DNA from 4 places in the Pradoshia sp. Z4_20 genome. Region 1 is predicted to be linked to each of the others. Evidence: riboswitches for the same ligand, from Rfam matches in the RefSeq annotation. Region 1 holds a riboswitch; each other region holds the start of a gene.
The links. Region 1 has a riboswitch for cobalamin ahead of AC4BHP_RS06450 (ABC transporter substrate-binding protein). Riboswitches for the same ligand answer to the same signal wherever they lie in the genome.
Positions count from the first base shown of each region.

Region 2: another riboswitch for cobalamin. It lies ahead of AC4BHP_RS11470 (ABC transporter substrate-binding protein); the one in region 1 lies ahead of AC4BHP_RS06450 (ABC transporter substrate-binding protein).
Region 3: another riboswitch for cobalamin. It lies ahead of AC4BHP_RS16365 (FecCD family ABC transporter permease); the one in region 1 lies ahead of AC4BHP_RS06450 (ABC transporter substrate-binding protein).
Region 4: another riboswitch for cobalamin. It lies ahead of AC4BHP_RS05280 (anaerobic ribonucleoside triphosphate reductase); the one in region 1 lies ahead of AC4BHP_RS06450 (ABC transporter substrate-binding protein).

Region 1 is NZ_JBZAJD010000002.1:97,911-101,104, reverse strand. It holds gene AC4BHP_RS06455 (amidase) at 62-1,558, shown strand; cobalamin riboswitch at 1,703-1,882, shown strand; gene AC4BHP_RS06450 (ABC transporter substrate-binding protein) at 2,075-3,046, shown strand; gene AC4BHP_RS06445 (FecCD family ABC transporter permease) at 3,048-3,194, shown strand, end outside.
Region 2 is NZ_JBZAJD010000004.1:17,618-20,811, reverse strand. It holds gene AC4BHP_RS11480 (polysaccharide deacetylase family protein) at 1-689, opposite strand, end outside; gene AC4BHP_RS11475 (DUF6509 family protein) at 840-1,142, shown strand; cobalamin riboswitch at 1,169-1,362, shown strand; gene AC4BHP_RS11470 (ABC transporter substrate-binding protein) at 1,473-2,438, shown strand; gene AC4BHP_RS11465 (TetR/AcrR family transcriptional regulator) at 2,591-3,194, shown strand, end outside.
Region 3 is NZ_JBZAJD010000009.1:35,033-38,226, reverse strand. It holds gene AC4BHP_RS16370 (ABC transporter ATP-binding protein) at 1-682, opposite strand, end outside; gene AC4BHP_RS16365 (FecCD family ABC transporter permease) at 676-1,728, opposite strand; cobalamin riboswitch at 1,907-2,052, opposite strand; gene AC4BHP_RS16360 (LLM class flavin-dependent oxidoreductase) at 2,101-3,102, opposite strand; gene AC4BHP_RS16355 (tetraprenyl-beta-curcumene synthase family protein) at 3,130-3,194, opposite strand, start outside.
Region 4 is NZ_JBZAJD010000001.1:1,100,947-1,104,140, reverse strand. It holds gene AC4BHP_RS05280 (anaerobic ribonucleoside triphosphate reductase) at 1-1,545, opposite strand, end outside; cobalamin riboswitch at 1,677-1,858, opposite strand; gene AC4BHP_RS05275 (DEAD/DEAH box helicase) at 1,945-3,194, opposite strand, start outside.

The sequences.
Region 1 (3,194 bases):
AAAAGCATTAAAACAGAACACTAAACAGGATTTGTAGCCAAAAAGTAGGAGTGTCGGAGCAATGAATCTTAAATGTTATACCCAATATGATGGACTTGGGTTAGCGAAGCTTGTAAAGGAAAAACAAGTATCCGCAATAGAATTAATAGAGGACGCATTTGAACAAATAAATGAACTAAATCCTAAAACAAATGCAGTTGTTCGAACTAGATTCGAAAAGGCAATGATGGAAACTGGAAAGTCTGAATCTATATACGGACCTTTTGCAGGAGTACCTATCTTATTAAAAGACTTATCACAATCTATTAAAGGCGAACCGATTACAGCGGGTTCAAAATTACATGTAAATCGGATTGCTAAACGGGATTCTAATTTTGTGAAAAAAATTCGTGAGGCAGGATTTGTCATTATTGGACAGACGAGTTCTCCGGAGTTTGGTCTGAAAAATATTACTGAGCCAGCTGTATATGGAGCGACACGTAATCCATGGAACCTGCAGCATTCATCGGGTGGATCAAGCGGCGGAGCATCAGCCAGTATAACTTCAGGTATGGTCCCAATTAGCGGTGCCAGTGATGGCGGCGGCTCTATTCGTATACCGGCATCATTCACTGGATTAGTAGGCTTGAAGCCAACAAGGGGAAGGACACCCGTTGGTCCAGGTGTGGGCCGCCAATGGCATGGAGCTGCGGTAGATTTTGCCTTAACCAAAACGGTTCGTGATAGTGCAGCTATGCTGGATGCCTTGCAAATCATTCAGCCGGATACTGCCTTTCAGGTACCTTTATATAATGGGAGCTATTTGAAGGAGCTTTCGAATCCATTGAAAGAAAGGTTTAAAATTGCTTTTTCCACAAAGTCTCCGGTGGGAACACCCGTTAGTGAAGAAGCTGTAGAAGCGGTACATAAGACAGTCAAATGGCTGGAACAGGCAGGGTTCACCGTTGAAGAATGTGATAATGGGGTAGATGGAATCCGCCTTATGGAAAATTACTATATTATGAATAGCGGAGAAATGGCAGCAGATATACTGTCCATTGAGGAAGCCATTGGACGGCCGATTACCGTTAATGATATAGAGATAGTCACATGGGTACTCAGAACTGCCGGGCAGAATGTATCAGCTGTTCAATTTACACGCAGTTTAGCTGAATGGGATACGGCAGCTGCACAAATGGCCAGGTTCAATGAGGATTATGATTTGTATTTGACGCCGGCAACAGCTTTCTCAGCTCCAAAGGTGGGCGAATTGACGCATACGGATGAACAGAGCTTGCAGTTATTGAAAGTAAATGAACTAAAACCCTCTGAACAGTTAGCAATGGTCTATGAAATGTTTAAACCAAGTTTAACGTATACGCCTTTTACACAGTTGGCGAACATCATCGGACAGCCTGCGATTAGCTTGCCTGTTCATATGACAGATTCTGGCTTACCCCTTGGAGTGCAATTGATGGCTCCAAAGGGAAGGGAAGATTGGCTTCTTAAAATAGGAGCGTTGTTAGAGCAATCCGATATATGGGTTGGACAGAAAGGGAATCCATATATTGGATGGTGATAAAAGTGATAGATCGACTAGAAGATGCGTGTAATTCAGTTGGTCAATTAGAACAGTCATTTCACTTGTTTAAATTTATGTGAATTCCTATATATCAAAAATATCTTCCGTTTACATTTTCAACATGATATATTAATAGTACGAAAATTTAAAACAATCATAAGTGCTCACTTTTGTGAGGTAAAAGGGAATCCAGTGTAAATCTGGAACAGCCCCCGCTACTGTAAGAGCTGATGAAATCACGTGACCACCTTTAAAAGAGGGAAGGTGTGAGAGTAAAGTGAAGCTCAGAGTCAGGAAACCTGCTTATGAATGTGTATTGCTTACTTTTCGGTGGGAAAAGGGATGGCGAACGTAGAGATGATTGTGTCTTTGCGCTGATTTTGACAGCGTTTTTTTGTCTGTGCATGAATCAAGCCTGTTTTCCTTAATCGGGAAGACAGGCTTTTTTATGTTTAATATTTCAGCGTAAATTCGCTAAATATAAATAAATTTTGAAAAAGGGAGAATAGTGAGATGAAAAAGATTGCAAGCTTATCACTTTTGGTGTTCTTATCCGTTTTTGCATTGTTTGCATGCGGAAATGATGAGACAGTAAACAACCAGGAAAAAGAAACAAACCAGGAAACAAGTGAGTATCCGAAAACCTTAACAGACGGTCGTGGGGAAGAGGTGACCCTTAAAGAAAAACCTTCAAGGATTGTTTCGACCACATTGGCTATTGATGAATATTTATTGCCTTTGGTTGATGAGGAGCGGATTGCCGCGGTAACGAAAATGTCTACAGACTCAGGGATTTCGAATGTAGCAGATCTAACAGATGGAATTGATACAAAAATTGAATCAGTCACATCTGAATTGGTGCTGTCACTTCAGCCTGATTTAGTGCTGATTCCTTCCTATGTAGATCCTGAGGTTCTTAAACAAATTGATGCTGCAGACATCACCACCTACCAACTTAAAGATGATTCCTCTATATCAGGTGTATTGGATGGTCTAATGGAGGTTGGTACCATTGTTGGCGAGGAAGATAAAGCAGAAGAAATCATAGCTGATGTCAAAAAGAGGATGTCAGATTTACAAACGAAAGCAAAAGCACAAACAGATAAAAAACGAGTGGTTTACTGGACACAGCAAAATTCTTCAGTTACTGAGAATACTACAATAGGAGAAATCATCACCTTAGCAGGCGGGATAAATGCCATTACAGAAGCGGGCATTACCGGTGAAGAGTATCCTGATTATCCAAATCTTTCAAAGGAAAAATTAGTTGAGATAAATCCAGATGTGATTATTACAAGCGATTGGCAGTATGACGGTTCAAAAGCAACATTCGTCGAGGAATGGCAAAAGGATCCGGCACTTAAAAATCTTAAAGCCTTTAAGAATAATGAAGTGCATGTGATAGAAAGCGCAAATTTAACAACGGCTTCCCATTTTGTGATTGAGGGAGCAGAAGATATTTATCAAGTTTTATATGGAGAATAATATGGTTTGTAAACAGTCTAAACAGGTTCTTATTTTTGGAATCCTGATTTGTTCCTTGCTCGTATCGTTACTTTTAGCAACCATGTATGGCGGGGTCATCGTTCCATTTACGGAAACTGTGAAAGTATTACTCTCACTGCTTCCATTT
Region 2 (3,194 bases), on a different contig from region 1:
TAAAATTCAAAAGTTGGTGTGGACTCATCCATTATTTTAAAGGTGTATCCTTTATGTTTCAGACGGCGAATGATTTCCGGAAGCCCATCCACGATTGTTGTATTGCCGTTAAAATCATGCAGGAGGATATAGAGATTTTCTTTTTCACCTACCCCTTGCATAATTAATTTAAGTAATTTTTTTTCTGGAATTGGAGGATTTAATCCATCGTTAGCATCGCAGTTCCAATCATAATATTTATATCCTCTTTTTATTACCTCAGTCTTTAATTGATCCATTAAATCAGTCCCGGCATATTGTTTTGCGACATAGTTATTGGAGCCGCCGGGGAATCGTAGGATTTTCGGGCTTACGCCTACTTCCCTTTCCAAAAATTCTTCCAGTTGAGTAATGTCTTTAAAAAAAGTATCCTTGGATCGATAGATTTTGGAATAATTATGAGAATAGGAATGCAGTCCAAGAGCGTGTCCATTTTTTACGATATCTTTATATAAATACATATGTCCCGGGCTGGCTGTTCCCGTTACAAAAAAGGTTGCCTTAACATCCTGAACTTTGAGGATATCGAGGATTTCCTGTGTGATGTTTGAGGGACCATCATCAAAACTGAGGTAGGCTGTCTTTGCAAATGTTTCAGATGGAATAAGAAGCTGGATAATGAGCAATGTGAGAACAGATAGAGTACGCATAATAAACTCCTATGGATTAAGTGATTTTAATATAGTTTTTGATTCTTGTTAAAAAATATTCCTAAACGGAGTTGAATAATTGGGTAAAATGTTTAATAAAGAGATTGAACATGTATAATAGACATAAGCATTTTAGAAAGGTTGATAAAGATGATCGAGATACAAAGTTATACAGTTGAGAAACTGGAAGACCCGTTTGGTATCCTTTCTGGAGAAAGGTTCGAATATGTACTGGAGATTTCCGTTCCCGAGGAAGATGAACTATATACCGATAAGGGTCTTCTGTTGCGTGTTATATATGTAATGGATGAAAATCAGGACCAAATTTCAAAATATGAGTTTATAGAAAGTGAAACACAAAGTATTTTGGATTTTGAGCTTGAGGAAGATGAATTATCGATGGTTTTACAATTTTGCAGGGAACATACTGATGTTGAATATGAAGAAGAATGAAGATAGCTGATTATATAAAAAATATAAATATTGAATAGTGTAAGAGTGCCTTATTTATTAGGATAATAGGGAAACCGGTGCAAATCCGGTGCAGCCCCCGCTACTGTATACGCGGATGAAATGATTTGTAAACCACCGGCTCTTTGTTTAGAGCATGGGAAGGTAAATCAGAGTAAATTGATGCGTCAGCCAGGAGACCTGCTCTTTCTTTTGTATGTACTATTTTTCGGAGGGAAAAGTAGGCGTCCAATCCTGTTATTATAATGTGGATTTTCGCCTTAGCTTTTTTCGAGCTAAGGCTTTTTTATTATGTTGGAAAGGGGAATAACTATGCTAAAAAAGCAAAACTATTTATTTTTATTTATGCTAATGCTTACGCTATCTATGTTAATGTTTGGGTGTTCGTCAACTGAAGATGACTCAAACCAGAAGAAAGAGGTTTCTGAATCAACGTCCACAGCCTTTCCTGTTGAGGTAAGGGATGGATCCGGAGAAAGCATCAAGATTGAGGAAAAGCCGGACACGATCGTATCCTTGCTGCCAAGCAATACTGAAACGGCCTATGCACTAGGTCTTGGAGAGAAAATCATTGGTGTATCAGATTATTGTAATTTTCCTACAGAAGCTGCTGACAAACCTAAGGTCGGCGGGTTAGAAATCAATATTGAAAAAGTGTTGGAATTAAATCCGGATCTTTTATTGCTTTCTGCCAGTCATTTTAATAATGCTAAGGATACCATTAAACAATTCCAGACAGCTGGTATTGATGTTATTATCGTACCTGACGCCAATTCGTTTGATGGTGCATATGGAACAATTGAATTGATTGCTAAAGCAACCGGAACATCAGACAAAGCTGATGAAATTATTTCGGATATGAAAAAAGAAGTAGCAGAAATTAAAGAGAAAGCAAGTGCTATAAAAGATAAGAAGAAGGTTTGGATTGAAGTATCTTCCTCACCGGATTTATATACAGCGGCTAACGGAACCTATATAGACGAAATGCTTGATATCATTCAGGCAGAGAATATTGCCGCTGATCAAGAGGGTTGGGTAACAATGAATGAAGAACAAGTCATTGATCGCAATCCTGATGTTATTCTTACTACATATGGCTATTATATTGAAAATCCAGAAGAAAAGGTATATGGAAGAAAAGCTTGGTCCGAGGTACCTGCCGTTCAAAATAAGCAGGTTTATGATGTAGATAATGACACAGTGTCAAGACCGGGACCACGTTTAACAGAAGGCTTGCAATTGATAGCTGAAAAAATCTATCCTGAAATATTTAAATAAACATTTTCATTTAAGAGCCGCCCATTTTACTTTGGGAGGCTCTTTTTTTGTTGAAGAAAATAAATTAAATTTTCTAACAATTTTGTTGAAATTTCCCTTTTGTGTAGGTATGATGATACCAATACGTATTCGTACTCACACATGGGATTGGAATGATAAGAATGTTATATGTAAATGACCTGCCGACCGAAGCAAGAGATAAAATGCTATATGCAGCCCTGCAATTATTCACTACAAGAGGTTACAAGAATACATCAGTTCTGGACATAGTTGAGTATGCACATGTCTCGAAAACAACGTTCTACCAACAATTCGGCAATAAAGAGACTTTGATTGTTGCACTTTGTGAAAGTTTGATTGGAGAAGTTGCAGAAGAGATTAAGCTTGCAGCTTTACGGGAACCACGCATTGGTTATAAAGCATATGCCGGAATTCTTCGCTATTTGGAAATTTGCTTTTCCAATAAGGCTGTTGCCAATTTTATTTTACTCGAATCAGTCGGAGTTTCTTTCGAAGTAGAACTGGTCAGACGAGAAGCACTTAAAAGTTTCGCAGATCTTATCTTTTTTTTTGCTTACCAGGAGTTTCCGGAGAATGTGAATGAACAGGAAGTTAGGATCATCTCTCAGGCAATGGTTGGAGCAATCAATGAGGTCGTCATTCAAAAATTCCGGGAACCAAATCACCAAAAGACAGATGTAGAATATCTTGCTAGATTATTAAACCGATTGGTCATGCGCTCATTTAGCAGTCTCT
Region 3 (3,194 bases), on a different contig from region 1:
GTAAATCTATTCCACCCTCCGCCACCTTCCTTCCATCCTTAAGCAAAGCACATCTATCTGCATATAAAGCTGCCATGTTTAAATCATGGAGGATGGCGACAATCGTCAGCCCATTTTGAAGCTGGAGCCTCTTTAATAAATTTAACAATTCGATTGTATGCTTTACATCCAGATGATTTGTAGGTTCATCGAGAAACAGGAGCTTTGGCTGCTGGGCCAAAGCCTTTGCTAAAAGGACACGTTGCTTTTCCCCTCCGCTTAATGACGAAAAGTATGTATACTTAAATTTCAGCGTGTTTGTCTGAGCAAGACACTCATCAACAATTGCGTAATCCTCACTACGGTAATGATTAAAAAATCCCTTCTCCTGATAAGGATACCTGCCTAATAGTACGATTTCTTCCACCGTAAAATCTATACCCACCATATGTTCCTGACTTAACACGGCAGCAATTTTAGCCAATTCTCCGGTTTTATAGGATGAGGTCCTTTTCCCATTAATGATTGAAGTCCCTTCTTTATATTCCATTTTTCCCAATATACTTTTAATCAATGTCGTCTTACCGCTTCCATTTGGACCAAGAAGAGCAAAAAATTCTCCGCTCTCAACCTTAATAGATAAGTCCTGAAGCACTTGCTTATTTTTATGATAGCCTGCACTGAGGCTCCCTACGGTTAACATGTCAAATTCCTTCTTTTTATGCGTTCTTTAATCAGTAAGATTGTAAATACAGGTGCACCGATTAAGGCAGTAATGACACCGATTGGTAATTCCTGCGGGTTGATAATCGTACGTGCAATCAAGTCAGCCAATACGAGATATCCACCTCCAATAATCATGGATAATGGCAGTAAGTGGCGATGATCAGCACCAGCAAGAAGGCGAACAAGATGTGGAATAACCAGTCCAACAAAGCCAATAGCTCCTGATACGGCAACTGCTGCACCCGTTAATAGTCCAGCCCCGATAATAATGATTATTTTCTTTCGTTTCACATCGATACCATTATATTGAGCGGATTGATCTCCAAGAGCCATCCCATTTAGTTCACGATAATGATATAAAATTATGGAAGCTCCTATAATAAAAAAGGGAATCAATATACTGACGTGTCCCCAATTTTTCATAGCCACACTGCCCATCAGCCAGTTTAATACTTCCCTCATTTGATCTCCTGAGGATAGCGCAATGATAAGTGAGACCACAGCGCCAATGAATGAATTCATAATTATACCGGCTAAAATAATGGTCTCATTTGCATAGGTAACACTAGCTGCCTTTGTAATACCAAATACAATAAACAAGGTTATAAAACTAAACACGATTGCAACAAGCGGCAATGTGAACTGACCAAAAAGAGCAAATTCGATATTAAAGAATAGAACAATCACTGCCCCAACCGATGCACCGGAAGAAATTCCAATAGTATATGGATCAGCGAGTGGATTTTGCAAAAGCCCCTGAAAGGCAGCACCGGCAAGTGCCAGTGAGGCACCCACAAATAAAGCGATTAATACCCGGGGTAATCGTATATTCCAAATAATCATTTCTATATTTTTTGGACCGGTATAGAAGGATTCCTGGCCGGTCACGTTCTTCAAGAGAATCCCAAGAATATCTTTAAATGACATGTCCACGCTGCCTATAAACAGGCCGAGCAACGCAGCGAGCAGCAAAAACAGGATACTCCCAAAATAAATACCGGTTGTTCTATTTTTATTATTCATAACTTATACTTCAATTCCTCTTTACTCCTGGCGGCGAACCTCGGATTATTCATGCACTTTAAAACAAGATTATAAGCTACAACACATAAAAAATCCTTAGCTCAGGATGGTATTGAGCTAAGGATTCACTTTTTCACGCCTGTGAATACAATAAGCCTACTTTTCCCTCCGAAAAATAAGTACTAAAACTCTAAAAGCAGGTTTCCTGGCTTTTACTAAATCAGACTTGTGATTTAGTAAGTACAGTAGCGGGGGCTGCAACGGATTTGAACCGTTTTCCCTTTTACCCTCGTGTACCGAGGCACTTTTAAAGTGATTTATTAGATTTTATTCTTATTCTAATAGATTGATTGACTAATGGCAAATCCACTATTATTTCAACAGTTCTTTGGCAATTAATCTGAAGGAGTTTTCTTTAGCCTCGTATGAATGGGTGATTGTCACAAGCATAATTTCATCTGTAAAGAAGCGTTCACTCAGCTCTCTAATTTTTTCTCCAATCATTTTAGGAGAACCGATAATCATCTTGCTTCTGTTGTAATCAATCCGAGCTTTCTCAAACTGCGATAATGACATTTCATGAATTTCTTTTGGGTGAGGTGTTCCCTCTCTTATAATTCCCTGTGAAAGAAACAGCATCGATAAATCCAATGAACCAGCCAGATATTCTGCCTCTTCGTCCGATTCCGCACAAACTGTAAATACAGTAACCATACCTGATGGATTCTGTACTAACTCTGTAGGTCGAAATGCTTCATGGTAATGCTTCATATTTTCTTCAGCATATTCACTGTTAATAAACAAAGCAAAATTATAGGGTATACCCTTATGAGCTGCAAGAGCTGCGCTAGATGAACTAGATCCAAGCATCCACAATTCCGGCGGAGATGTAATGGTAGGTGTCGCCGATAACCCATATAGAGGATGCAATTCCGGTATTTGATCATAGAGATACCAGGATAACTCATCTACCTGGTCAGGAAAACGATGCAGTTCCTGTACTCTCCCCTCCTGCAACGCTCGCGTTGCTCTTGGCATCCCTCCAGGAGCCCTGCCGATTCCCAAATCTATTCTTCCTGGAGCTAAACCAGATAATACTCTGAAGTTTTCAGCTACTTTATAAGCACTGTAGTGAGGCAGCATAACACCGCCTGTTCCAACTCTTATTTTATCTGTTTGAGCAGCAATCCATGTTGCCAATATCTCAGGGGAAGATCCTGCCAAGCCTTGACTATCATGATGCTCGCTGACCCAAAATCTTGAGTATCCCCACTCCTCAGCCAATTTTGCCAGTTTGACCGTATTAGCAAGTGCCTGCTCTGAAGGCTCTCCAACAGAGCGCGGTGACTGGTCTAGAATACTTAATTTCACCATTTTGCTCCATCCCCTTAGTATTGAATGCTAGACTCGCCTATTCTTTTTCATTCTCTTAAACGCATGATACAGCTTACTATTCCAATAAAAGA
Region 4 (3,194 bases), on a different contig from region 1:
TTCAATTTTCTCGACTGTACGAATTGGGTAGTGAACTGGAATATGAAAGGAATTCGTATAATAGGCACGGTCCGTCACATTTTTAATAACGCCAAATTCTTTACGATCCCGTTTGACAAATTTTCCGCTCAGGCCCTCTGCAGGGGTAGCGATTAAGGAAAAGTTCATATTAAACTCTTCTGCCGCGTTATCTGCTTTCTTTCTCATAAATGATACAATTTCATAAGCCAAGTCGTATGCTTCCTCATTCTCCCCATGATGATAGCCAGTCAAGGCTTTAACACATTCCGCTAAACCGATAAAGCCAATTGATAGGGTCCCCTGTTTTAACAGCTCGCCTACTAATTGTTCTTCCTTCGCCTTTTTACTGCCTCTCCAAACACCTTGTGTATACAAAAATGAAAATTGGCTCACTTTCTTTTTTGCCTGATATTCATACCGATCAAATAACTGCCTGATGGCAATATTACAAATTTCATTTAGTTTTACGTAAAATTGTTCAATCGAATTAGATTGCAGCGCCAGTTTTACGAGGTTAATAGACGTAAAGGATAAATTGCCTCGGCCTATGCTGTTTTCTATCCCATGACGATTTCCCATAACCCTTGTGCGGCATCCCATATACGCAACCTCGGAATGATGTGTTCCATCATAATACTGATAATTAAAGTAACTATCTATAAAACTAAAATTCGGAAACAGCCTTTCCGCAGTTGTTTCAAGTGCTAATTGATAAAGGTCATAGTTTGGATCAGACTCGTCAAAATTAATACCAGTTTTCACTTTGAAAATCTGGATTGGAAATATGGGAGTTTCCCCATTACCTAAACCTGCGTTTGTAGCTAATAAAAGATTTCTAACAAGCATTCTGCCCTCTTTGGTTGTATCCGTTCCATAATTCACGGATACAAATGGAACTTGTCCGCCTCCGCGTGAATGCATGGAATTACAGTTATGGATAAATGCTTCACATGCCTGATAAACGGAACGCTCCGTTTCCTTCCATGCTGTTTGATGAAGCAACTCCTCATTCCATTCACAAGGATATTGCTTCAAACGTTTCACATGTTTTTTAAATGTTTTCTTTACATAGGGGGCTAGGTCCGCATCAAACATCGGAAACGATTGGCCGCCATGCTGCATATTTTGATTAGCCTGTATAATGATGGAAGCAAGCGCCATTGCACTGCCAATATCCTGCGGTGGTCTCATGGTACCGTGACCCGTATTAAAGCCTTTCTCAAGAAGATTCCCCAACGGAATTTGGCAGCAAGTTGTAGTACCAGTAGCATAAAAATCCAAATCATGCGGATAAAGGAGATTTTCATCAAACGCATGTCTTGCTTCATCAGAAAGTAAATTCTCCTTTGCATAATAGCGAGCACTTTCACTCGCAAACTTGCCCATTTGTCCCATTGGAGAGGAGGCATTCATATTGGCATTTTCATTGACCAACTCCAAATTATTCAGATGAACTATTTCTTCAAATGATTTTAATAATTCGTCTACTGGAGTTTCTGTCAATTTACTCTTTTCAGTAACCATTGGCTTCATAATATTTCCCTCCACGCAAAAAATCCCATTGCCTAAAATAAGCAATGGGAAAAGAAATAATAACAAGATTGAAAGACCAAAAATGCTATTTCATCCGTTCCACCCTCATTGCTCCCGATAAAGGCAAACCAGTGAAAAAGGCAGGTCTCCTGACTCATGCTTCACTTTACTCTAAGTCCTTCCCATAGATTTCTCTACAGTGGTTTACTTATTTCATCAGCATATACAGTTGCGGGTACAGTTCCGGATTTTAACCGGATTCCCTATTAAGTCGTAATACGACACCTTAAACACGTTAAACTCAATATATAGTATTTTAAATTAAAAATAATAACAACATATAGAATTATAAATCTTATATGTGAAAATAGCAACTAAAATTCCGACAATTTATTTAGGCAATTGCTGGAGAAATTGATTGATAAATGCTTCGGATTCCAATCGAATTCCAATGTATGGCGGATGAACACGTTTATTGGCTTCAAGAGGAACCCCCAACCACAATACTTTTTGGTCAAGGATGACAAATGTGAAGCTTGGCCCATTCTGAAGATGGATATCCGGATCCAAATAGGAATGGGAATCTGGAGAATACATCATCAGTCTTGTTCTTGAGTTCCTCGTCTTCACTCTTTGAACAAAATCCGATGATAACACACTGGAATTTGGCAAGGAAAGGATAATGGAAGATTGGGCTTTTTTTAAATCCTGATAGAACCCTTCCAAATTTCTTGCATAAATCCATTGTAATTTTGGATGATGGTTGGCAATCCATTTGCCTATTTGATCCATATTGACCATTTGATTCCGTTTCATTTGATATTGAACGAGCTGATGAAGAGTTTTTGTATGCGAAACTTTTGATTCTATAAACTCCACATCGCTGACATGAATCAGTTTCCCTTTTGTTCTGGTAATTGCAACATTTAACAGCCGTTCACTTTCCCTGCCCGTTAAAAGCATCCCTGCCCGATTTTGCGGATAACTATCAACACTATCAAATACCATTACTTCCCGTTCACTTCCCTGGAAACGATGGACAGTGGCCGCCAATATATCATGCAGGCCGTTCTCTTCCTCATATAGATCTTTAATTAATGTTTCCATCAATTGTGCCTGCGCACGATAAGGGGTTGCATAACCGATTGATTTACTCCCATTGCTGTAGGCTTCATGAATAACCTGAAAGGATAACAATAGATTCATCAAATTCATTCTAGAACCAGAGGAAGTGCCCGTAAAGCAGTGTTCCCCTGTGAAGCTCGTATTTAACAGTACGGAAGCACGATCTACAAAAGGTGTCTTTGAAACGATATCTTTTTTATTTATATGAACACTTGGATGATCGCCAACCAGTGAATTATAAACATATTGGTTCGTAAAAGCGGAGATATCCGGATGCATTCTCCTCTGTTCCTTTAATAAAAACAAATGAGTATGAAGTTTTCCCCCACGTGCAATATCAGCTACACCGGCACGATGGAAGATGTCCTCCTTCAGCCAGCGGTCTACAAGCTCTCCCCTCGAAACCGCAATAGGAGGTAATTGCTTAAAATCCCCACAAATAATACAACGCTTGGCAAGTGCGCCGGCAAAGGCAATTTGCGGGATAAAGGCCATACTGGCTTCATCAATGATAA